DNA from 3 places in the Streptomyces sp. RLA012 genome. Region 2 is predicted to be linked to each of the others. Evidence: riboswitches for the same ligand, from Rfam matches in the RefSeq annotation. Region 2 holds a riboswitch; each other region holds the start of a gene.
What was found. Region 2 has a riboswitch for cobalamin ahead of RV986_RS51045 (CbtB domain-containing protein). Riboswitches for the same ligand answer to the same signal wherever they lie in the genome.
Positions count from the first base shown of each region.

Region 1: it holds a riboswitch for cobalamin, as region 2 does, so the genes downstream of both, RV986_RS17630 (ribonucleoside-diphosphate reductase subunit alpha) here and RV986_RS51045 (CbtB domain-containing protein) in region 2, are expected to answer to the same signal.
Region 3: it holds a riboswitch for cobalamin, as region 2 does, so the genes downstream of both, RV986_RS08260 (5-methyltetrahydropteroyltriglutamate--homocysteine S-methyltransferase) here and RV986_RS51045 (CbtB domain-containing protein) in region 2, are expected to answer to the same signal.

Region 1 covers NZ_JBWDPA010000002.1:3,912,403-3,919,274, reverse strand. The annotation lists gene RV986_RS17635 (ribonucleotide-diphosphate reductase subunit beta) at 1-566, opposite strand, end outside; gene RV986_RS17630 (ribonucleoside-diphosphate reductase subunit alpha) at 566-2,977, opposite strand; cobalamin riboswitch at 3,097-3,235, opposite strand; gene mctP (monocarboxylate uptake permease MctP) at 3,461-5,068, opposite strand; gene RV986_RS17620 (DUF3311 domain-containing protein) at 5,065-5,361, opposite strand; gene RV986_RS17615 (GntR family transcriptional regulator) at 5,712-6,476, opposite strand.
Region 2 covers NZ_JBWDPA010000002.1:11,222,030-11,228,901, reverse strand. The annotation lists partial or broken gene RV986_RS51060 (GNAT family N-acetyltransferase) at 1-80, shown strand, start outside; partial or broken gene RV986_RS51055 (cytochrome c oxidase assembly protein) at 600-1,579, opposite strand; gene RV986_RS51050 (CbtA family protein) at 2,399-3,157, opposite strand; gene RV986_RS51045 (CbtB domain-containing protein) at 3,179-3,400, opposite strand; cobalamin riboswitch at 3,436-3,571, opposite strand; partial or broken gene RV986_RS51040 (aldehyde dehydrogenase family protein) at 3,716-3,906, opposite strand; gene RV986_RS51035 (ECF transporter S component) at 3,940-5,754, opposite strand; gene RV986_RS51030 (energy-coupling factor transporter transmembrane component T) at 5,751-6,872, opposite strand, start outside.
Region 3 covers NZ_JBWDPA010000002.1:1,742,952-1,749,823, forward strand. The annotation lists gene scpA (methylmalonyl-CoA mutase) at 1-1,396, shown strand, start outside; gene meaB (methylmalonyl Co-A mutase-associated GTPase MeaB) at 1,402-2,388, shown strand; cobalamin riboswitch at 2,434-2,658, shown strand; partial or broken gene RV986_RS08260 (5-methyltetrahydropteroyltriglutamate--homocysteine S-methyltransferase) at 2,883-3,131, shown strand; gene RV986_RS08265 (serine hydrolase domain-containing protein) at 3,276-4,388, opposite strand; gene RV986_RS08270 (nuclear transport factor 2 family protein) at 4,493-5,548, opposite strand; gene RV986_RS08275 (GlxA family transcriptional regulator) at 5,649-6,641, shown strand; gene RV986_RS08280 (hypothetical protein) at 6,697-6,872, shown strand, end outside.

The DNA of each region.
Region 1 (6,872 bases), 7.3 Mb from region 2:
TACGCGAAGGCGCCGTAGAAGAACAGGCCCTCGATGCACGCGGCGAAGCAGATGAGGTTGAGCAGGAAGCGGCGGCGGTCGGCCTGTGTCTCCAGGCGGTCCAGCTTCTCCACCGAGTCCATCCACTTGAAGCAGAATTCGGCCTTCTCGCGGATGGAGGGGATGTTCTCGACGGCGGCGAACGCGGCGGCGCGGTCCTCCGGGTCGGGAAGGTAGGTGTCCAGCAGGGTCAGATAGAACTGGACGTGGACCGCTTCCTCGAAGAGCTGCCGGGAGAGATAAAGGCGCGCCTCGGGGGAGTTGATGTGCTTGTAGAGCGTCAGCACCAGGTTGTTCGCCACGATCGAGTCGCCCGTCGCGAAGAACGCGACCAGCCGTCCGATCATGTGCTGCTCGCCCGGCGAGAGCTTGGCGAGGTCGGTGACGTCCGAGTGGAGGTCGACCTCCTCCACGGTCCAGGTGTTCTTGATGGCGTCCCGGTAGCGCTCGTAGAAGTCGGGGTAGCGCATGGGGCGGAGGGTGAGTTCGAAGCCCGGGTCGAGCAGGTTCTTTTCGGTGGAGCTCATTACTGACAGGCCTCGCAGGACTCGGGGTTCTCAAGGGAGCAGGCGATGGCGTCCTCGTCGGGGATCGCCTGCAGAGGGATGATCTTCTCGGGCTGAGCCTGCGCCTGGGCGGCGCGGGCGATACGGGTCGCCGGGCGGGAGCGCAGGTAGTACGTCGTCTTCAGGCCCGACTTCCAGGCGTACGCGTACATCGAGGAGAGCTTGCCGATGGTCGGCGTCTCCAGGAAGAGGTTCAGGGACTGGGCCTGGTCCAGGTACGGGGTGCGGGCGGCGGCCATGTCGATGAGGCCGCGCTGCGGGATCTCCCAGGCGGTGCGGTACAGGGCTCGTACGTCGGCCGGGATCCAGGCGAAGTCCTGCACCGAGCCGTTCGCGTCGCGCAGCGCCTCGCGGGTGCGGGCGTCCCAGACACCCAGCTCCTTCAGGTCCTTCACCAGGTAGGAGTTGACCTGGAGGAACTCACCGGACAGCGTCTCGCGCTTGAAGAGGTTCGAGACCTGGGGCTCGATGCACTCGTACACGCCCGCGATGGACGCGATGGTGGCGGTGGGGGCGATGGCGAGGAGCAGCGAGTTGCGCATGCCGACGGCGGCGATACGTTCCCGCAGGGCCGTCCAGCGCTCCGGCCAGGTCAGCTCCACGTCGTAGTGGTCGGGGTGCAGGACGCCACGGGCCGTACGGGTCTTCTCCCAGGCCGGGAGCGGGCCGCCGCGCTCCGCGAGGTCGGCCGAGGCCTCGTACGCGGCGAGCATGATCCGCTCGGCGATGCGCGTGGAGAGGGCCTTCGCCTCGGGCGAGTCGAAGGGCAGGCGCAGCTTGAAGAAGACGTCCTGGAGGCCCATCGCGCCGAGGCCGACGGGCCGCCACTTCGCGTTCGACCGGCCGGCCTGCTCGGTCGGGTAGAAGTTGATGTCGACCACGCGGTCGAGGAAGGTGACGGCCGTGCGGACCGTCTCGTCCAGCCGCTCCCAGTCGATGTCCCCGGCCGTCGTGTCGACGAACGCGCCGAGGTTCACCGAGCCCAGGTTGCACACCGCGGTCTCGCCGTCGTCCGTGACCTCCAGGATCTCGGTGCACAGGTTCGAGGAGTGGACGGTGTGGCCCGGCTCCGCGGTCTGGTTGGCGGTGCGGTTGGCGGCGTCCTTGAAGGTCATCCAGCCGTTGCCGGTCTGCGCGAGGGTGCGCATCATGCGGCCGTAGAGGTCACGGGCCGGGATGGTCTTCTTGGCGAGCCCCTCGGCCTCCGCCCTGCGGTACGCCGCGTCGAACTCCTCGCCCCACAGGTCGACCAGTTCGGGCACGTCGGAGGGCGAGAAGAGGGACCACTGCCCGTCGGTGTCGACCCGGCGCATGAACTCGTCCGGGATCCAGTGCGCGAGGTTCAGGTTGTGGGTGCGGCGGGCGTCCTCACCGGTGTTGTCGCGCAGCTCCAGGAACTCCTCGATGTCGGAGTGCCAGGTCTCCAGGTAGACCGCGGCCGCGCCCTTGCGCCGGCCGCCCTGGTTCACGGCGGCGACCGAGGCGTCCAGCGTCTTCAGGAACGGGACGATGCCGTTGGAGTGCCCGTTCGTGCCGCGGATGAGGGAGCCGCGGGAACGGATCCGGCTGTACGACAGACCGATGCCGCCCGCGTGCTTCGACAGGCGCGCCACCTGGTGGTAGCGGTCGTAGAGGGAGTCCAGCTCGTCCAGCGGGGAGTCGAGGAGGTAGCAGGACGACATCTGCGGGTGCCGGGTGCCGGAGTTGAAGAGCGTGGGGGAGGAGGGGAGGTAGTCGAGGCGGCTCATGAGCCCGTAGAGCGCCGCGACCTCGTCCAGGGCCCGGTGCGTGTCGTCCTCGGCCAGGCCCGCGGCCACGCGGAGCATGAAGTGCTGGGGCGTCTCGATGACCTTGCGGGTGATCGGGTGCCGCAGCAGATAGCGGCTGTGCAGGGTGCGCAGGCCGAAGTAGCCGAAGCGGTCGTCGCCGTCGGTGTCGATCAGCGCGTCCAGACGGGCCGTGTGCAGCCCTGCGAACTCCGCCGTGCGGTCGGCGATCAGGCCCTCGCGGTGGCCCGTGGCGATGGACTCGGAGAAGGTCGTGACGCCCTGGGAGGCGGCCTCCGCCGCGATGCTGATCGTCAGCAGCCTGGCGGCCAGCCGGGAGTAGACGGGGTCGTCGGAGATGAGGCCGGCGGCCGCCTCGGTGGCCAGCTCGCGCAGCTCCGTGTCGTCCGCGCGGGCGGACCGGCCGCGCAGCGCGGCGGCGGCGACCCGGCCGGGGTCGGCGTCGGGGAGGTCGGCGGTGAGGTCGGTCAGGGTACGCAGCAGCGTGGTACCGGGACCGTCCGTCTCCACCGGGACCTGCCTCCGCTGCTGCTCCTGCGGTGCAAAAGCGGTAGCTGAAGCCGGGTCGGCTGGCGCGATGGTCACTTGGGGCTCTCCCTCGCTCGGCACGGGGCCTGGCGGGGCGGGGGCAGCTCACGAGCGCACACGGCGTCGCGTCCACCGGCCCATTCCGCGAGGCCCGGACGTCCTGCGCCCGGGCCGGACGGCCGGGCGCACTGTCGGCAGGTCCTCGGACTGACGCGAATACGTGCCCGCGCATGCGCGAACACGTATAAGTACACCGTTGCGGGACAGTTCCGGATTCGCACCGGATTCCCCTGCGGCGACAGCGAGCATGAGCATACATCTTGTGTCGGGCTGCGGTGGCACCCCCAGATGTTGTGTCGCGTCGGTTTCAGAGCGTCAACTTCTAGGTGAGGAGAGTGATTGGGCGAGGAGAGCGATTGGGCGAGGAGAGCGATTGGGTGCGGAAAGGGATTGGGTGAAGAGAGCGACGCGGCCGAGGCACGGGACGCGCAGGGGGCGGCGGGGGTGGTGAACCCCCGCCGCCCCTGTGGTTCCGCGTGGTCAGTGGGTCGGGGCCGTGGCGGGTGGGAGCTCCACCTCGACCCCGGGTTCGCCCGAGTCCGCCGTGTAGTCCTCCGGAGACGTCTCGTCGATGCCGTCGACGACCTTGAAGGCGCGCAGGGCGAAGGTGAGGACGACGGTCACCACGGCGTTCAGGACGAATGCCGTCAGACCGATGTAACCGATCTCCCCGATGCCGGGGATCTCCTTCGAGCTGCCGCCGAAGTGCTTCTGGGTCGGCGAGGCGACCCCGTACGCGGCGAGCGTGCCGTACAGCATGCCGACCGCCCAGCCCGCGAGCAGCGCCCAACGGTGGAACCAGCGGGTGAACAGGCCGCCGACCAGCGCCGGGAAGGTCTGCAGGATCCAGATGCCGCCGAGCAGCTGGAAGTTGATCGCGACCGTCTTGTCCATCGTCAGGACGAAGACCAGCGCGCCCACCTTCACCAGCAGCGACACCAGCTTGGAGACCCTGGTCTCCTGCTGCGGGGTCGCGTCCGGTTTGATGAAGTCCTTGTAGATGTTGCGGGTGAAGAGGTTCGCGGCCGCGATGGACATGATCGCCGCGGGCACGAGCGCGCCGATGCCGATCGCCGCGAAGGCCACCCCCGCGAACCAGTCCGGGAACATGTTCTCGAAGAGCTGCGGGATGGCGAGCTGGCCGTTGGTGACCTTCACCCCGGCGGCGATCGCCATGAAGCCGAGCAGCGCCAGCAGGCCCAGCATCAGGGAGTACAGGGGGAGGATCGTGGTGTTGCGGCGGATCACCTCACGGCTGCGGCTGGACAGCGTCGCCGTGATCGAGTGCGGGTACATGAACAGCGCGAGCGCGGAGCCCAGGGCGAGAGTGGCGTACGTCCACTGGCCCGCTTCGGCGGGGACGAGCCCGCCCGCGCCCGCCGCCGTGTACTTGTCGCCGGCCGCCTTGAAGATCTCGTCGAAGCCGCCCAGCTTGATCGGGATGTAGATGATGGCCACCGCGATCACGATGTAGATCAGGGTGTCCTTCACGAATGCGATCATGGCGGGGGCCCGCAGCCCCGAGGAGTAGGTGTACGCGGCCAGTACGCCGAACGCGATGAGCAGCGGGAGGTCCTTGACGAACCAGTTCGTGTCGTCGCCGCCGCCCACGCCCATCACGTCGAGGACGGCTTGGATGCCGACCAGCTGGAGCGCGATGTACGGCATGGTGGCGAGGATGCCGGTCACGGCCACGGCGAGGGACAGACCCTTGGAGCCGAAGCGGCCGCGTACGAAGTCCGAGGTCGTCACATATCCGTGCTTGTGGGAGACCGACCACAGGCGGGGGAGGAAGGTGAAGATCAGCGGGTAGACGATGATCGTGTACGGAACGGCGAAGAAGCCGGCCGCACCCGCCGCGTAGATCGCCGCCGGTACGGCGACGAAGGTGTACGCCGTGTAGAGGTCGCCGCCGAGCAGGAACCAGGTGATCCAGGTGCCGAACGACCGCCCGCCCAGGCCCCACTCGTCGAGGCTGTGCTCGTCGTCGGCCCGGCGCCAGCGCGCGGCCAGGAAGCCCATGACCGTGACGGCCAGGAAGAAGAAGATGAAGACGCCGAGTGCGACGCCGTTCACACCGTCGTTCATGCTCCGGCACCCCCCTCGGCGGAAGCGCGGTCGGACCGGGAGCGCTGGGCCCGCTGGTCGATCTGCCACAGCTTGTACGCGGTCATCGTGAGCACCGTGGATATGAGCACCCACAGCATCTGGTACCAGTAGAAGAACGGGATGCCGATGAAGGCGGGGTCCGGTTTGGCGTAGGAGCCGACCCACAGCATCGCGACGAAGGGTGCCAGCAGGCACACGGCGATCACTGCGCGGAGCGGTGTCACCAGCGGCGCTTTCGCCGCCGGCGGTTTCGGTTCAGGCGCGTCTGACATACGGCGGCTCCGTCTCCTGGCTGGTCACCTGTGCAATGCGCAGGCAATCTAGGCGACGGTGTCAGGCAAACGGAACCCCTCGTCCGCATCTCGATCCGGGACGGGGCGCGCGGACGTACCCGGCGCGCCGACGCAAGTGGCCGATTCCCACCGGTACTTGTGGCCTGCGGCTCCCGCGGGCGCCGGGCTCGCGGGAGCCGCAGGCGCCTCGGGCTCGCTGCTTGCGCGGGTGTTTGCAGGTGCCTACAGGTGCCCTGGGCCGGCAGCTCCCGCAGAGGTTCGTGGCGCGCTGCTCCTGCGGGCGCTCGTGGCCTGTTACGGCTGCGGGCGCCCGTGGCCTCTTGCTCCTGTTACTCCTGCGGGCGCTTGAGCCGGGCCACGAACTTGTACCGGTCGCCCCGGTACACCGACCGCACCCACTCCACCGGTTCGCCCTGCCGGTCCAGCGAGTGCCGGGAGAGCATCAGCATCGGCAGGCCGACGTCGGTGCCGAGCAGGCCGGCCTCGCGCGGGGTGGCCAGCGAGGTCTCGATGGTCTCCTCGGCCTCCGCGAGATGGATGTCGTACACCTCGGCGAGCGCGGTGTAGAGCGAGGTGTACTTCACGAGACTGCGGCGCAGCGCCGGGAAGCGCTTCGCGGACAGATGGGTCGTCTCGATCGCCATCGGCTCGCCGCTCGCGAGGCGCAGGCGTTCGATGCGCAGCACCCGGCCGCCGGCCGAGATGTCGAGCAGCTCGGCGAGGGTGTCGTCGGCGGTGATGTAGCCGATGTCCAGGAGCTGCGAGGTGGGCTCCAGACCCTGGGCGCGCATGTCCTCGGTGTACGAGGTGAGTTGGAGCGCCTGGGAGACCTTGGGCTTGGCGACGAAGGTGCCCTTGCCCTGGATGCGTTCGAGGCGGCCCTCGACGACCAGTTCCTGGAGGGCCTGGCGCACGGTCGTGCGCGAGGTGTCGAACTCGGCGGCGAGCGTGCGCTCGGGCGGTACCGGTGTACCGGGCGGCAGTGTCTCCGTCATGTCGAGCAGATGCTTCTTGAGGCGGTAGTACTTGGGCACGCGCGCGGTACGGATGGGGGCCCCACCCTCGTTCTCCGCACTGCTGACGTCGGTGCTCATGCTCTGCCTTCCCGGCTCCGGGTGCCGAAGCGACCGACATCCCGTCGGTCACGGCTCACATCGTGGCACGGCTTTGTGTGCGAGTGTCCCCCCGCATGCTCCGTGATCCCCTCTATATACCGTTGGTCTACCTGTTGGTCTAGTCCACCGCGCGCAGAAGAGCCGGATCGGCGGCACGGATCGGCGGCGGGGAGAGGTGTGGGGCGGGGCGGCCGTGGTGCATGAACGGTCCTGTTGTTTATGCCACTTACCTACTTAAAGATCCTTGCATATGTAGGTCCCATAACGGACGGTCGGCCGGGCTTACACACCCTTGACACCCCTCTAGGTCTAGGCCAAGCTCCCCGTACTGGTCTACACCATTGGTCCAGTCCCAGTCCCACGGGCCGTACTCGG
Region 2 (6,872 bases):
TGTTCGCACACACTCCGGTGGTCAGGATCGAAGCGGACACCGAGACGGAGAACATCGCCGAGCAGCGCGCACTGGAGAAGGCCGGCTTCACCCGCGAGGGCGTGCTGCGCAGCACCGTGTTCCGCGACGGGCGGTGGCCGGATGTCGTGCGCTACAGCGTGCTGCGCGGCGACATCGCCCCGACCAGGGTCCGGAGCAGTCCCACACCTGACCCGGTCCGCACCCGGCGCGCCTACGATGCGGCGAGGCCGGTGACAGCAAGCCCGCCGATACCGTCGCCGGTGCCGACTGCCGTGCCTCGGCACAGTGGCACGAGCATGTACTGCTCGCGGTGGGTGACACCCGTCCGGCTGTCGCCCGCGCTCACACGGAGCCCATCCTCCTGGCGCTCCTCCAAGCCAGGGCTACGGTCTCGGGCCGGGTGCCGAGTTGTTCGGCGAGTCCCCGACAGCGGCGGCGCCGGGCTCGGTTGTCCTCGGTGTCGTAGGGATCCGGGATGCGCCGCCGTACGTCGGTGCCGTGCCCGTCGGCCGCTTCCGGTGGACGGCCGTCGCCGCCTCCAGGGCCGCCTGGACAGACAGATTGCCGCCCGGCGTGTGTCAGCGTCCCGGCCGCTGCTGCCGGATGCGCTGCGCGACTTCGCTGTTCTCGGTCTCCCACCACGGACGGACGAGGTCCGGCCCCTGCGCGGACTCCCGCGCCATGGGGGCCACCGGGACCAACTCCGTGTCCAGGCGGCGGTCAAGGGCGACGGTCTCGGCACGTTCGGTGCGCGCCCACTGCACAAGGATGGTGAGCAGGAGGGGCAGCGCCACCAGTTCGGCAATGCCGATCATGGCGCCGCCGCCCAACTGCTGGTCATAGTGCACGTCCGGCGCCCAGGACGGGGCATGGTGCAGATACCAGGCCCCGGCGATCAGCGTGCCGTGGGTCATCACCACGATGCCCGGCACGGCGTCGATGACCCCGTCGAGGAACACCAGCGCCGCCCGGACCGGATGGGTGCACCACTTCGGCAGTGCCTCCTCGCGGGTGAGCACCGGCACCACGAACAGGCTTCCGGCGAGCAGTAGGTGCAGATACATCAGCTCGTGCAGCCGGCCGTCACGCAGGGCGGTCTCGAAGTAGGGCGTGAAGGACACCGTCAGTTCGGTCGCGAGGACCAGGGCCGTGCTGACCAGGGGGAAGGTGAGCAGGCGCATCAGACGTCCGGTCATCACCCGCCGTACGCGGTCGGCGGCCGGCTCGGGCAGGGCCCGGAGTGCCAGTCGGAGCGGATCGCCCAGCGCCAGCCCGAGCGGGGCGATCAGATCGAGGAGGATGTTCTGGACGGCGGCCGGCCAGAACAGCGCACGGTCGTACACGGCCAGCGCGGACATTGTGGCCACAACGAGTGTGCCGAGGCCGAGCAGTGCGAAGGCCGCCACGCGGGACACGGGCCACCGCTCGCCCCGCCGTGCCAACCGCGCTGCCCCCAGGCGTACAGCGCGCCGAGCAGGACGACCAGCAGGAGCGCGGGCACATCCAGGTGCCATGAAGAGAGCAGCCGTCCCGTGGTGAGCTCAGGCAGACTCCCCATCACGACCTCCTCCATCAACACGGCGGACACCCGGCCCGTCCTCCTACCGGTCCATGAGCCGAGCCCGGCCGGATCTCCACGAAGGGCCGGAAAGAGGAACCAGACCTGCCGAGACCCTACGCCGCGTACTCCCCCGGGCCGGTCCCACCCTCACCGGAGTCACCGTATGGCTGGGCCGGGGGCACAGCGGCCAGCGGCGCGGTGACGAGGAAGAGCGGCGGTCACTCGGTCCACGTCCGCCGGGCCCACCCCGATGGCGCTCAAGGAGTGCGGCGAGCGCGCAGCGCAGGCAGTCCGAGTCGGTGCCTCCCATGGCCGAACGGCCCCGCGCCCCGTCCTGGCCCGGCGCGCCCGACCCGTCGGACGCCTGACGACATGGGGCCGTGCCGCCCGGCGGCACGTGCGGGCCGGGGCAGGTCTCCGTCGACCGGCCGACCAGTGTCTCAAGGTCGCGTAACAGTTCCTCGGTCTGCTTCACGCGCTGCGCCAACGCCCTCACCCGGGCGCTCTGGCCGCCGATCTGCCGTCTGCTGACGATCAGCCGCTCGTACTCCTCCGGGGTCAGCGCCACCGCCTCGCGTCCGCCGAGGGTGATGTGCCGCGGTCGTGGTTGTCCGGCCGCTCGGATCCTCCGCCCCTGCCCCTCGCTGCCGTCGTCGACGACGCCGCCGCAATTGTCGTTGCCGCCGTCACCGTGCGTGCGTCATCGGGGAGTCATGTGAGTCGTCAAGTCGTTCGGAGGTCATCGGTGTCGGGAGAACGTGAGAGGGCCCCCGGATGGTCCGGTGGGCCCTCTGCGCGTGATCGCCCGTGCTGTTCTCAGTGCGGTACGGGAGTCGCCCGCGCGGGCGCGACCGCTGCCGGTCGCGGAGCCAGCAGGCGCTGTGCCAACTCGCCGAAGACCAGGCCGAATCCGGTCCAGAGCGTGACCTGGATGGCGAGGGCCGAGGTACGGAACCGCCACAGCAACGTGGCCGGGAAGTCCTTCGGGACCTCGTTGATGACCGGCAGGAACGCGTACGCGAGACCGATCACGACGACGAAGAAGGCGATCGCCGCGACCGTCGCGTACCACGTGCCCCACCTGGGTGCGAGTCGCTTGCCCAGGATCACGGCACCGACCGCGAGGAGCACGCTGAGCAGCATCATCAGGAAGTACAGGGTCGTACGTTTGCCGATGGTGTCGGGGTCGCCGACGGACGGCGGGTTGGCCGGGTACTTGAGGAACGGCACGACGTACACGGCGAGCAGAGCCGTACCCGAGAGCAGCAGTGCCGTGGCACGGGGGGTGAAGCGTCCGACGCGGCCGAGCGCGAAGCAGTAGGCCAGGGCGGCGATACCGCCGAAGGACACCCCGTAGATCAGGACGCCGGTGGCGAGGCCGCCGGTGGACTGGAGGCTACGACTGACGATTTCGACCTCGTGGCCGTGCGCCGGTGCGTGGGCCTCTTCGAAGCCGATGGCGTCGTCGACGCTGGGCTCACCCAGGAAGTAGGCGACACAGAGGGCGAGCACGCCGGCGGCGAGGCCGGCGAGCATGCCCCGAACGAGGAGGTTTCTTACGGTTGCGGAGTTCATGGGTGTGCGGCGTCCCTCGTGTCAGTGGCAGGGGAAGCCGAGGAGGTGGCGGGCGTCGTGCACCCACTCGTGAACGTCCTCGCCGGAGACGACGGAGGTGGCGCCCTGCTCGGCGCCGACGAAGTACAGCAGGACGAGCATCAGGATGCCGAAGAAGACCGCCCAGGGGACGATCGCGCCGATCGGCAGCTTGACGGGGAGAGCGGGGGTGGTGGCTGTCGGCTGGGCGACGGTCTGCGCCATGGCAGGACCTCCTCGGGAGTTCGCGTCCCATCTCGGTGGTGCACAGGACGACAGCTGCGGGTCTGACTTGCGAGGCGCTCCGCCCGTCACAGGCGGTGCGTCTCGTTCACAGTGGCGCGACCGTGCCGGATTTCCACCGGCTTCCGCCATACCGTCGTCGATATCGCACAGACCGTACCGCGTGTCGGGTTCATGGCCAAGACCGCGCCCCCTGCCGTGATCTTCATCTCGCGGACGGGGGCGCGGCCGGTGTGATCTGCGGGTCAGCGGTGGGTGCAGTGGGACGGACGCTTCTCGACGAAGGCGGCCATGCCCTCCTTTCTGGTCGGCCGTCGCGTAGACGTGCGCGGCGATCGCGGTGGAGCCGACGAAGCCGAGCGCGCCGACCCGGGCGGATCCCGCTCGGAGGGCTTGCGGAGAAAGCCGTTGCCGCAGGTGAGGGCAGGAGCAGCCTTCCACGGGGGGATCACCGCGGGGAAGTTGAACGAAGTGATGCCGGCTGTCATCGGTGGCGTCGTGCTCGGCGACGTACTCCCCGGTCACAGTGGCGGGACCGTGCCGGATTCACACCGGCTTTCCCGCACCGCGGATGCCGCCCGCGGGGAGGCGAAGCGGACCGGGGCCCGGAAACGCGCACGGCGGGCGGCGCGGCGGAAGGTGGTCAGTACCGCCGGGCCGGCCAGCAGGACGCACACGAAGTTGCTGACCGCGCGGCCGGTGTCCCAGCCCAGGGAGGTGGCGAGGTCGAAGGCGACGTAGCGGTGCCACTGCTCGGTGAACGGCAGGCCGGGCAGATAGGCGATGGAGCTGTTCGGGTCGAGGGAGAACGGCCAGAAGGAGAGGTTGAGGAGGAATCCGAAGAGGTAGCCGGACACCGATCCGTAGGCGGCCAGGAGGAGCACTTCGCGCCGGCCTCTCGCCCGGGGGAGGAACCCGGCGAGCATGCCGACGAAGGCACAGCCGAACATCTGGTACGGCATCCACGGGCCGACGCCGCCGGTGATGAGCGCGGAGGCGAACAGTGAGGTGCAGCCGAGTGTGAAGCCGAAGCCGGGGCCGTAGACGCGCCCGGCCAGGACGAGGACGAAGAAGACCGTCTCGATGCCCGCGGTTCCCGCACCCAGGGGACGCAGTGCCGCGTTGACGGCGGACAGGACGCCGAGCATCGCGAGCGCCTTGGAGTCGATGCCGCCCTCGGCGATCTCGGAGAGCACCACACACAGGACCAGGACGAGCAGCACGCCGAAGATCAGCGGAGGCGCGTAATTGGAGCCGAACTTCCCCGGTGCTACGACGAAGGGCCAGAAGAACGCGACCAGTCCGACGAAGGCGGCCAGGGCGATGATGATCCCGGCCCTCGGGGTGAGCCGGATGGCCGTGGCGGCGGTGGCGGCGGTGGACGTCATGAGTGCGCCTCGCCGTCGTGGTCTCCGGCGAGTGCGGCAGCCACCTGGTCGACCGTGAGAAAGGGCAGCGGCGCCAGGATCTTCGCGGTCTGGGGAGCGAACACCGGTGAGGCGACGATCACTTCGGACGTCGGTCCGTTGGCGACGATGTCCCCTTCGGCCATGACGACGACCCGGTCCGCGGCGCGCGCGGCGAACTCGACGTCGTGGGTGGAGACGACCACGGTCCGGCCCTGAGTCGCGAGCGTGCCGACGACGCGGGATCTCGGCGGGCGGCCCGCTCAACACCCGGCCGTCACCGGGAAGATGGACGACCCGGTCGGCGTACTGGACGACCCGTTCGAGCCGGTGCTCGGCCATGAGGACGGTGACGCCGAGGTCGTGGACGAGCCGGGTGACGGCGGCGAGGACCTCCTCGGCGGCGGTGGGGTCGAGGGCCGAGGTGGGTTCGTCCAGGACGAGGACACGGGGGTGTGCGGTGAGGACGGAGCCGATGGCCACGCGCTGCTGCTGGCCGCCGGAGAGTTCGTACAGGGCCCGGTGGCGCAGGTCGGCGAGGCCGAGGAGGTCGATGGTCTCCTCGACCCGCTTGCGCATGGTGGCGGGCGGGATGGCCAACTGCTCCATGGCGTAGGCGAGTTCCTCCTCCACGGTGTCGGTGACGAAACCGTCCAGCGGATCCTGGCCCACCACCCCGACGACGTCGGCGAGTTCGCGCGGCGGATGGTGGGCGGTGTCGCGGCCGTCCACGGTGACACGGCCGTAGAGGGTGCCGCCGGTGAAGTGGGGTACGAGCCCGTTGACGGCGCCGAGGAGCGTGGATTTGCCGACGCCCGTGTGACCGACCACGAGGCACAGTTCGCCCTCCTCCACCGTCAGGTCGACCTCGCGCAGGGCGGGTTCGGCCGTGTCGTCGTAGTGGACGGTGACCTGGTCGAAGGTGATCATGAGGCGTCGGCCTTCTCGGTGCGCCGTGCGGGAACGGCGGGAGGGTGCGGAGGGTTCGGGGGCGGGGCCAGGAATCCGGCGGTTCCGGCGAGCAGGATCGCTGCGATGGGGACCAAGGGCAGTGTCGGCCAACTCCGGGGATGGATCGAAGGGTTGAGATCGGCGGCGTGGTAGCCGAGGTTGCTGAACAGCAGCACGGCGGAGAGGATCCCGCTGCCGGCGACGGCCCACTCCGGCAGGCGCCACGGGTTGGGCCGGTACGTCGTACGGATGACCCGGCGCCCGCCCAGGCGCAGTCCCGCCAGGCACAGCAGGGCGCCCGACACCATGGCCGGCAGTCCCAGAAACCGCGGTGCGGTCGCGTCGAGCAGTCCGTAAGCGCCGGCGGACAGTCCGCACATGCCGAGCAGCATCAGCGCCCCGGTGAGGCGGCGGGAGCGGCGGGTGGCGGAGCCGGCCCTGCCGTAGCCGCGGGAGTCCATGGCGGCGGCCAGCCGCAGCGAGCGTTCGAGCGCGTCCTCCAGGACGGGGACCGCTGTGCCGCGCAACGCCTTCAGCCCTTTGGTGCGTCCGGCCCTCAACCTGCGGGCGCGGGCGACGCGTTGGACGCTCTGCACGAGCTGGGGTGCCACGCTGATGGCGACGGTGACGGCGACTCCGAGTTCGTACAGGGCGCCGGGCAGGCCGCGCAGCGCGCGCTTGGGGTTGGCCAGGGTGTTCGCGGCGCCGATGCAGCACAGCATGCAGGCGAGGCGCAGCCCGTCGGTGGCGGCGGAGAGGACGGCTTCCAGGGAGACCGGGCCACCGATCTGGATGCCCGCGTACCAGTCCGGGGTGGGCAGGTGCGGAAGGGAGAACAGGAAGTGGTCGCGGGGGGTGATGCCGGTGGCGAACACGGCCCGGAAGACGACCCGGATCGCGACGACCGTGAGGGCCAGGTACAGGTAGTACTTGAAGCCCCTGGCCCAGGGCGCCTCGGTACGGCGGGCCGTGACGACGTAGCCGAGGACGGCCAGGACGAGGAACAGCAGCAGCGGGTTGTCGGTGCGGCTGACGGCGGTGGCCAGGGCGAGCGCCCAGATCCACCAGGCCACCGGGTGCAGGGTGCGCGGCAGGCG
Region 3 (6,872 bases), 9.5 Mb from region 2:
CGCGGACGGGGTGGAGTACCTGCGGGCCGGCCTGGGCGCCGGGCTGGACGTGGACGCGTTCGCGCCCCGGCTGTCCTTCTTCTGGGCCATCGGCATGAACTTCTTCATGGAGATCGCCAAGATGCGGGCGGCGCGGCTGCTCTGGGCCAAACTGGTCAAGCAGTTCGACCCGAAGAACACCAAGTCCCTTTCCCTGCGCACCCATTCGCAGACCTCCGGCTGGTCACTGACCGCGCAGGACGTGTTCAACAACGTGACGCGTACGTGTGTGGAGGCGATGGCGGCGACCCAGGGTCACACGCAGTCGCTGCACACCAACGCCCTCGACGAGGCGCTCGCCCTGCCCACCGACTTCTCGGCGCGCATCGCCCGCAACACCCAGCTGCTGATCCAGCAGGAGTCGGGCACCACCCGGGTGATCGACCCGTGGGGCGGCAGCGCGTACGTCGAGAAGCTGACGTACGACCTCGCGCGCCGGGCCTGGCAGCACATCGAGGAGGTCGAGGCGGCGGGCGGTATGGCGCAGGCCATCGACGCCGGTATCCCGAAACTGCGCGTGGAGGAGGCCGCGGCCCGCACCCAGGCCCGGATCGACTCCGGGCGCCAGCCGGTCATCGGCGTCAACAAGTACCGCGTGGAGACCGACGAGCAGATCGACGTCCTCAAGGTCGACAACTCCTCGGTGCGCACCCAGCAGATCGAGAAGCTGCGGCGGCTGCGCGCGGAGCGCGACGAGCAGGCCTGCCAGGACTCGCTGCACGCCCTGACCCGGGCCGCCGAAGGCACCGGCAATCTCCTGGAGTTGGCGGTGAACGCGGCCCGCGCGAAGGCCACCGTCGGCGAGATCTCCGACGCCCTGGAGAAGGTGTACGGGCGGCACGCGAGCCAGATCCGTACGATCTCCGGTGTGTACCGCACCGAAGCAGGTGAGTCCCCGTCCGTCGAGCGCACCCGCACGCTGGTGTCCTCCTTCGAGGAGGCCGAGGGTCGCCGCCCCCGCATCCTGGTCGCCAAGATGGGCCAGGACGGCCACGACCGCGGCCAGAAGGTGATCGCCACCGCCTTCGCCGACCTCGGCTTCGACGTCGACGTCGGCCCGCTGTTCCAGACCCCGGGCGAGGTGGCCCGCCAGGCCGTCGAGGCGGACGTGCACATCGTCGGGGTGTCCTCGCTGGCGGCCGGACACCTCACCCTCGTACCGGCGTTGCGGGAGCAGCTCGCCGAGGAAGGGCGCGAGGACATCATGATCGTGGTCGGCGGGGTGATTCCGCCGCATGACGTGCCCACGCTGCTGGAGATGGGCGCGACGGCCGTCTTCCCGCCCGGAACGGTGATCCCGGACGCGGCGTACGACCTGGTCGAGCGCCTGGCCACCGATCTCGGTCACGTCCTCTGACCCCCATGGCGATCGACCTCGACACCTATGTGAAGGGCGTACTCGACGGGAAGCGGGCGCTGGTGGCGCGTGCCATCACGCTCGTCGAGTCGACGAAGCCCCAGCACCGGGCCATGGCACAGGAGTTGCTGACCGAGCTGCTGCCGCACAGCGGGCGGGCCCGGCGGATCGGGATCAGCGGTGTGCCGGGCGTCGGCAAGTCGACGTTCATCGACGCGTTCGGCACGCTGCTCACCTCGCTCGGGTTCCGGGTCGCGGTGCTCGCCGTCGACCCGTCGTCGAGTCGGACGGGCGGGTCGATCCTGGGTGACAAGACGCGGATGGAGCGCCTGGCCGTCGACCCGGCGGCCTTCGTGCGGCCCTCCCCCACCGCGGGCACGCTCGGCGGGGTGGCCAAGGCGACCCGGGAGTCGATCGTGGTGATGGAGGCGGCCGGTTACGACGTCGTCCTGGTGGAGACGGTCGGCGTCGGCCAGTCCGAGACCGCGGTCGCGAACATGGTCGACTCCTTCCTGCTGCTGACCCTCGCCCGCACCGGAGACCAGTTGCAGGGCATCAAGAAGGGCGTTCTGGAACTCGCCGACGTCATCGCCGTCAACAAGGCGGACGGACCGCACGAGCGCGACGCCCGGGGCGCGGCACGGGAGTTGGCGGGCGCGCTGCGGCTGATGCATCCCGTCGACGCCGCCTGGACCCCGCCGGTGCTCAGTTGCAGCGCCCGTGAGTCGACCGGCCTGGACACGGTCTGGGAGCGTCTCGAACAGCACCGTACGCTCCTCGACTCCACCGACCGGCTCGCCGCCAAGCGCCGCGAGCAGCAGGTGGACTGGACGTGGACGATGGTCCGCGACGAACTCCTCGGCCGGCTGCACGCCGACCCGGCCGTACGCGCCCTCGGGCCCGCCCTCGAACAGCAGGTCAGGGACGGCGAGTTGACGGCCACGCTCGCCGCCGAGCGCATCCTGCGGGCGTTCGGGAGCGACGCGAACTGATCATGCCGGCCGGAAAGTCTTCGCCCCGGCCGGGCTCCACCCCCCAAGCTGGCCCGTGCAGCTGGTTCGCCCCCGTCCGCCAGGCGGGATGCGTCGCAAGAGGGAACCCGGTGGGAATCCGGGACTGCCCCGCAGCGGTGAGCGGGAACGACCGCCGTCATACGCACTGGGCCCGACGAACAGGGTCTGGGAAGCGACGGCCAGTAGGTGTTCCTCCGTCAGGAGGGCGTGCTCGCGAGTCCGAAGACCTGCCAACTGCCCGCGTACGAACGATGCGTGCGCGGACATCCCGGTGACCTCGTGGGCGGGTCGGCGTACATACCTGGCGGGCACGGCCACCGTGCGTCCGCCCGGTCTGGCGTTCCTTCGCGCTCGCGTCCCGTCCCGGGATCCCAGGGACACAGCTCGCGAAGGAGAGTTCCGTGACAGCGAAGTCCGCAGCCGCGGCGGCACGGGCCACCGTGTACGGCCACCCCCGCCAGAGTCAGGGCCGCGAGCTGGCCGAGCACGGCTACCCGCGGGAGGCCGGGCCCGGTGTGTACGACATCCACTCCCCGCGCGTGCCGAGCGCGGACGAGGCAGCCGCCCTGCTGCGCAAGGGACTTGAGGCCATCCCCGCCGAACGGCTCTGGGTCAACCCCGACTGCGGACTGAAGACCCGCGGCTGGCCCGAGACCCGGGCGTCCCTGGAGAACCTGGTCGCGGCCGCCCGAACGGTCCGCGCCGAACTGCCCGCCGACTGATCCGTTCGACGGGCCGATCCGTTCGACGGGCCGGGGACACGCGTGTCCCCGGCCCGTCACGTCCAGGAGGGTGGCGGTGTCGCGGGACCCTGATGCGCGCCCGGTGGGTGGGTCGCCCGGTAGGTGGGTCGCCCGGTGGGTGGGTCAGGCGCGCAGGCCCGTAAGGCCGTCGTAGGCGGCCATGACCATGTCGAGTCCGCGATTGTCGTCCCCGGGTTCGCGCATCTGGTTGGTCACGTACGCCACCACCATGCGGGCGTCGGGCTCGATCATGACCATCGAGCCGCCCCAGCCGCCCCAGCCGTAGGTGCTGCCGAACAGGCCGTACCCCAGGCCCCAGCGCATCTGCATGCCCAGCATGCGGTCCTCGCCGCGGAACTGCTCCTGCCACGCCCGCTCGCAGCCCTCCCGCGACAGCAGCCGCACACCTCGTACCGTTCCCCCGCACGCCATGGCCGACTGCGCGAGCGCGACCGAGCGGGCATGGCCGAACCCGCTCGCCGCGGGGATCTGCGCGCGGCGCCAGGCCACGCTGTTGCCGTCACGAACCCGTATCGCAGTCCCGTCGGCGGGTGCTGCGGTGCTGCCGGGGGCGCTCGAAAGGTAGTCCTCGTCCCGTGACGGCGGCGGGACCGAGAGCGCGACCCGGTGGTCGTGCTCCGCGGACAGCCCGATGTGGAAGTCCGCGCCCAGCGGCCCGGCCACCTCGGCGGCGAAGAACTCACCCACGCTGCCGCCGGTGATCCGGCGCACGACCTCGCCCACCAGGAATCCCTGGGTGAGCGAGTGGTATCCGGCCGCGGTGCCCGGCTCCCACCGCGGAGCCTGCAGCGCGAGCCGCCCGGTGGCGGACGGCCAGTCGCAGACTTCCTCGACCGTCAAGGCCTCGTCCCAGTCGGGCAGGCCCGCGGTGTGCGCGAGCAGATGCCGCACCAGCACCCCGCCCTTGCCCGCCGCGGCGAACTCCGGCCAGTACCGCGCGACCGGCGCGGACAGGTCGAGCTCACCGCGGTCCGCCAGGACGAGGGCGCACAGCGCCGTCATCGTCTTGGTGACCGACCACACGCCGGTGATCGTGTCGCGCTGCCAGGGGATCGTACGGTCCGCGTCAGCCCATCCGCCCCAGACGTCCACCACCGGCTCGCCGTCCACGAAGACCGCCACCGAGGCGCCCGCGTCCCCGGCGTCCAGCAATGCGGCCAGCGCGCCGGGCACCGCGGAGAACAGTTCGTCGTACGAGCCCTGAATCTCGACCATGCGTGGAACCTAGCCCGCGCCGCACCATCGCGGTCAACCGAATTTCCGGCGGGCCGCCGCGTCCGGCCCCCCTGCCGGGGACCGGAATCAGCCATCGTCTCGTCCTACGCGCCGAAGAACGGATCGTCCACCACGTAGAGCCAGCGGCCGTCGAGCTGGCGGCGCACCACTTCGGTGGTGTCGGTCGTCACCGGCTCGGGGGCGAGGCCGGTCACCGTGGCGGTCGAGGACAGCACGGCGATGTCTCCCACCCGGTGGATCTTCCTGAGCTGAAGAGCGACATGCGCCTCGTTGTCGACGTACGGGCGCAGTGCCTCCCTGATGGCGGCGGTGCCGGTGACCGCGGTGCCGCTCGGATCGGGGACGAAGACGCCCCGGGGCTCGTACAGGGAGACCAGGCCGTCCAGGTCACCGGCCTCCAGACACCGTTCGAAGAGCCCGGCGAGCTCGTGGGGTTCCCTGGCGACGGCGGCGTCCGAACGGACGGCCGCCGGCCGGTCGCCCCAGCCCGAGGCGTCGATCACGTCGTGCCAGTCCGGCAGCGTTCCGTACGGCAGATGGCGGCGGAGCACCTGGCCGGGGAAGCCACCCACGGGGCCGGCCTTGGCGGGGTTGGCCAGGGCCTGCCGCACGATGATGTCGGTCAGCGCGTAGCCGAGGTCCTCCCGCGGAAAAGCGGTGTGGACCCGCTCGGCGAATCCCGCTCGGAGCTCTTCCTTGCCGCGGCCAAAGATGTCGAGGCCGATTCCCGCCTGTGCGAGGGCGACCTCCGGGCCCTTTCGTGCGGCGATCCCGTCCGAGGTGTGCAACGCGACGGCGTCCCACACCACGGCGACGGTGTCCTCGCCGGCTCCGCGGTCCCTCAGGAACCGGGCGGCGAGGTCGGCGCCGTCGACCTCGAAACGCTGGTCCCCGTTGCCCTGCTCGGACAGTCCCAGGTCGTGCAGCACGCAGCTCAGGAACACCAGCTCGTCGTCGTAGTCGGTGCCGGGCCCGAGCCCCCGGCGGTCGGCGAGTTCCGCGGCGAAGAGGTAGCTGCGCAGGCTGTGGCGGTAGACGACGCCGGGCTCGGTCTCCTCGGCGAACCGCAGGGCGCCGACGGTCAGCTCGGTCAGCGGAAGTTCGAAATCGTCATAAGGGGCGGGCAGCGCGAGGTCCATGGCGAGTGCTCCTGACTCGGACCGGGATGTCTCACCATCCTGTGACCGGCGCAGCCTCGCGACCAGGGGCCAGAATGCCAGCATCCGCTAAGTTCTAGCCATGCATGTTGTCGCGATCCTGGCACTCGACGGCGTCCTGCCCTTCGAGCTGTCGGTGCCCGGCCAGGTCTTCGGCACCGCCAACCTCGCCATGTCCACCCCGTACTACGAGGTACGCGTCTGCGCCGAGCGCCGTAGCGTCACCACGTCCGCCGAACACGGGGCCTTTCTCCTCGACGCCCCCTGGGGCCTGGACGGCCTCGCCGAGGCCGACACCGTTGTCGTCCCCGGCCACACCGGTTTTCTGGAACCGCCCCCGAGCGCCGTGCTGCGGGCCCTGTCCGAGGCGGCCCTGCGCGGCGCCCGCCTGGCTTCCGTGTGCATCGGTGCCTTCACCCTCGCCGCCACCGGTCTGCTCGACGGACTCCGGGTCACCACACACTGGCAGTACGCCGACGAACTCGCCCGCCGCCACCCTCGCGTCGACGTCGACCCGGCCGTCCTGTTCATCGACAACGGCAGTCTGATCACCTCGGCGGGCATCGCCGCCGGGCTCGACATGTGCCTGCACCTCGTACGCCGCGACCTCGGCGCCGACCTGGCCGCCGCAACCGCCCGCCGCACCGTGATGCCGCTGCAACGCGACGGCGGACAGGCCCAGTTCATCGAGCACGCCGGCCCCGCCGCGTACGACACCTCCCTCCAACCGACCCTGCACTGGATGGAAGGCAACCTGCACCGCCCCCTGCCACTGGAGGAGATCGCGGAACACTCCGCCATGAGCGTGCGCAGCCTGAACCGGCGCTTTCGCGCGCAGACCGGCACCACACCCCTGCAGTGGCTGCTGCGCGCCCGCGTCCACCGCGCCCAACAGCTTCTGGAGACCACCGACATCCCCATCGATCACGTGGCCGACCTGGCGGGCTTCGGCTCACCCGCGACGCTGCGCCACCACTTCGCCCGTCTGACCGGCACCTCCCCCCATGCCTATCGCACCGCTTTCCACTCCCGGCAGACCCTGACTCGCTCCGACCGGCGCGAACCACTTCCCTGACGCATTCGAGTGACAGCCCGCATCACATTCGAGGGGGCTGTCTCGTCATAGGGGTATGAACACGAAACTCCGGTACGCCGCTCTCGGCATCCTGACCGTGACGGGGCTGTACACAGGCTTCTGGGCCTACTTCTCCCCCACGAGCTGGTACGCGAACTTCCCCGGCCTCGGCCTCAGCTGGCTGCCCCAGCTGGGCCCCTACAACGAACACCTCGCCAAGGACGCAGGGGC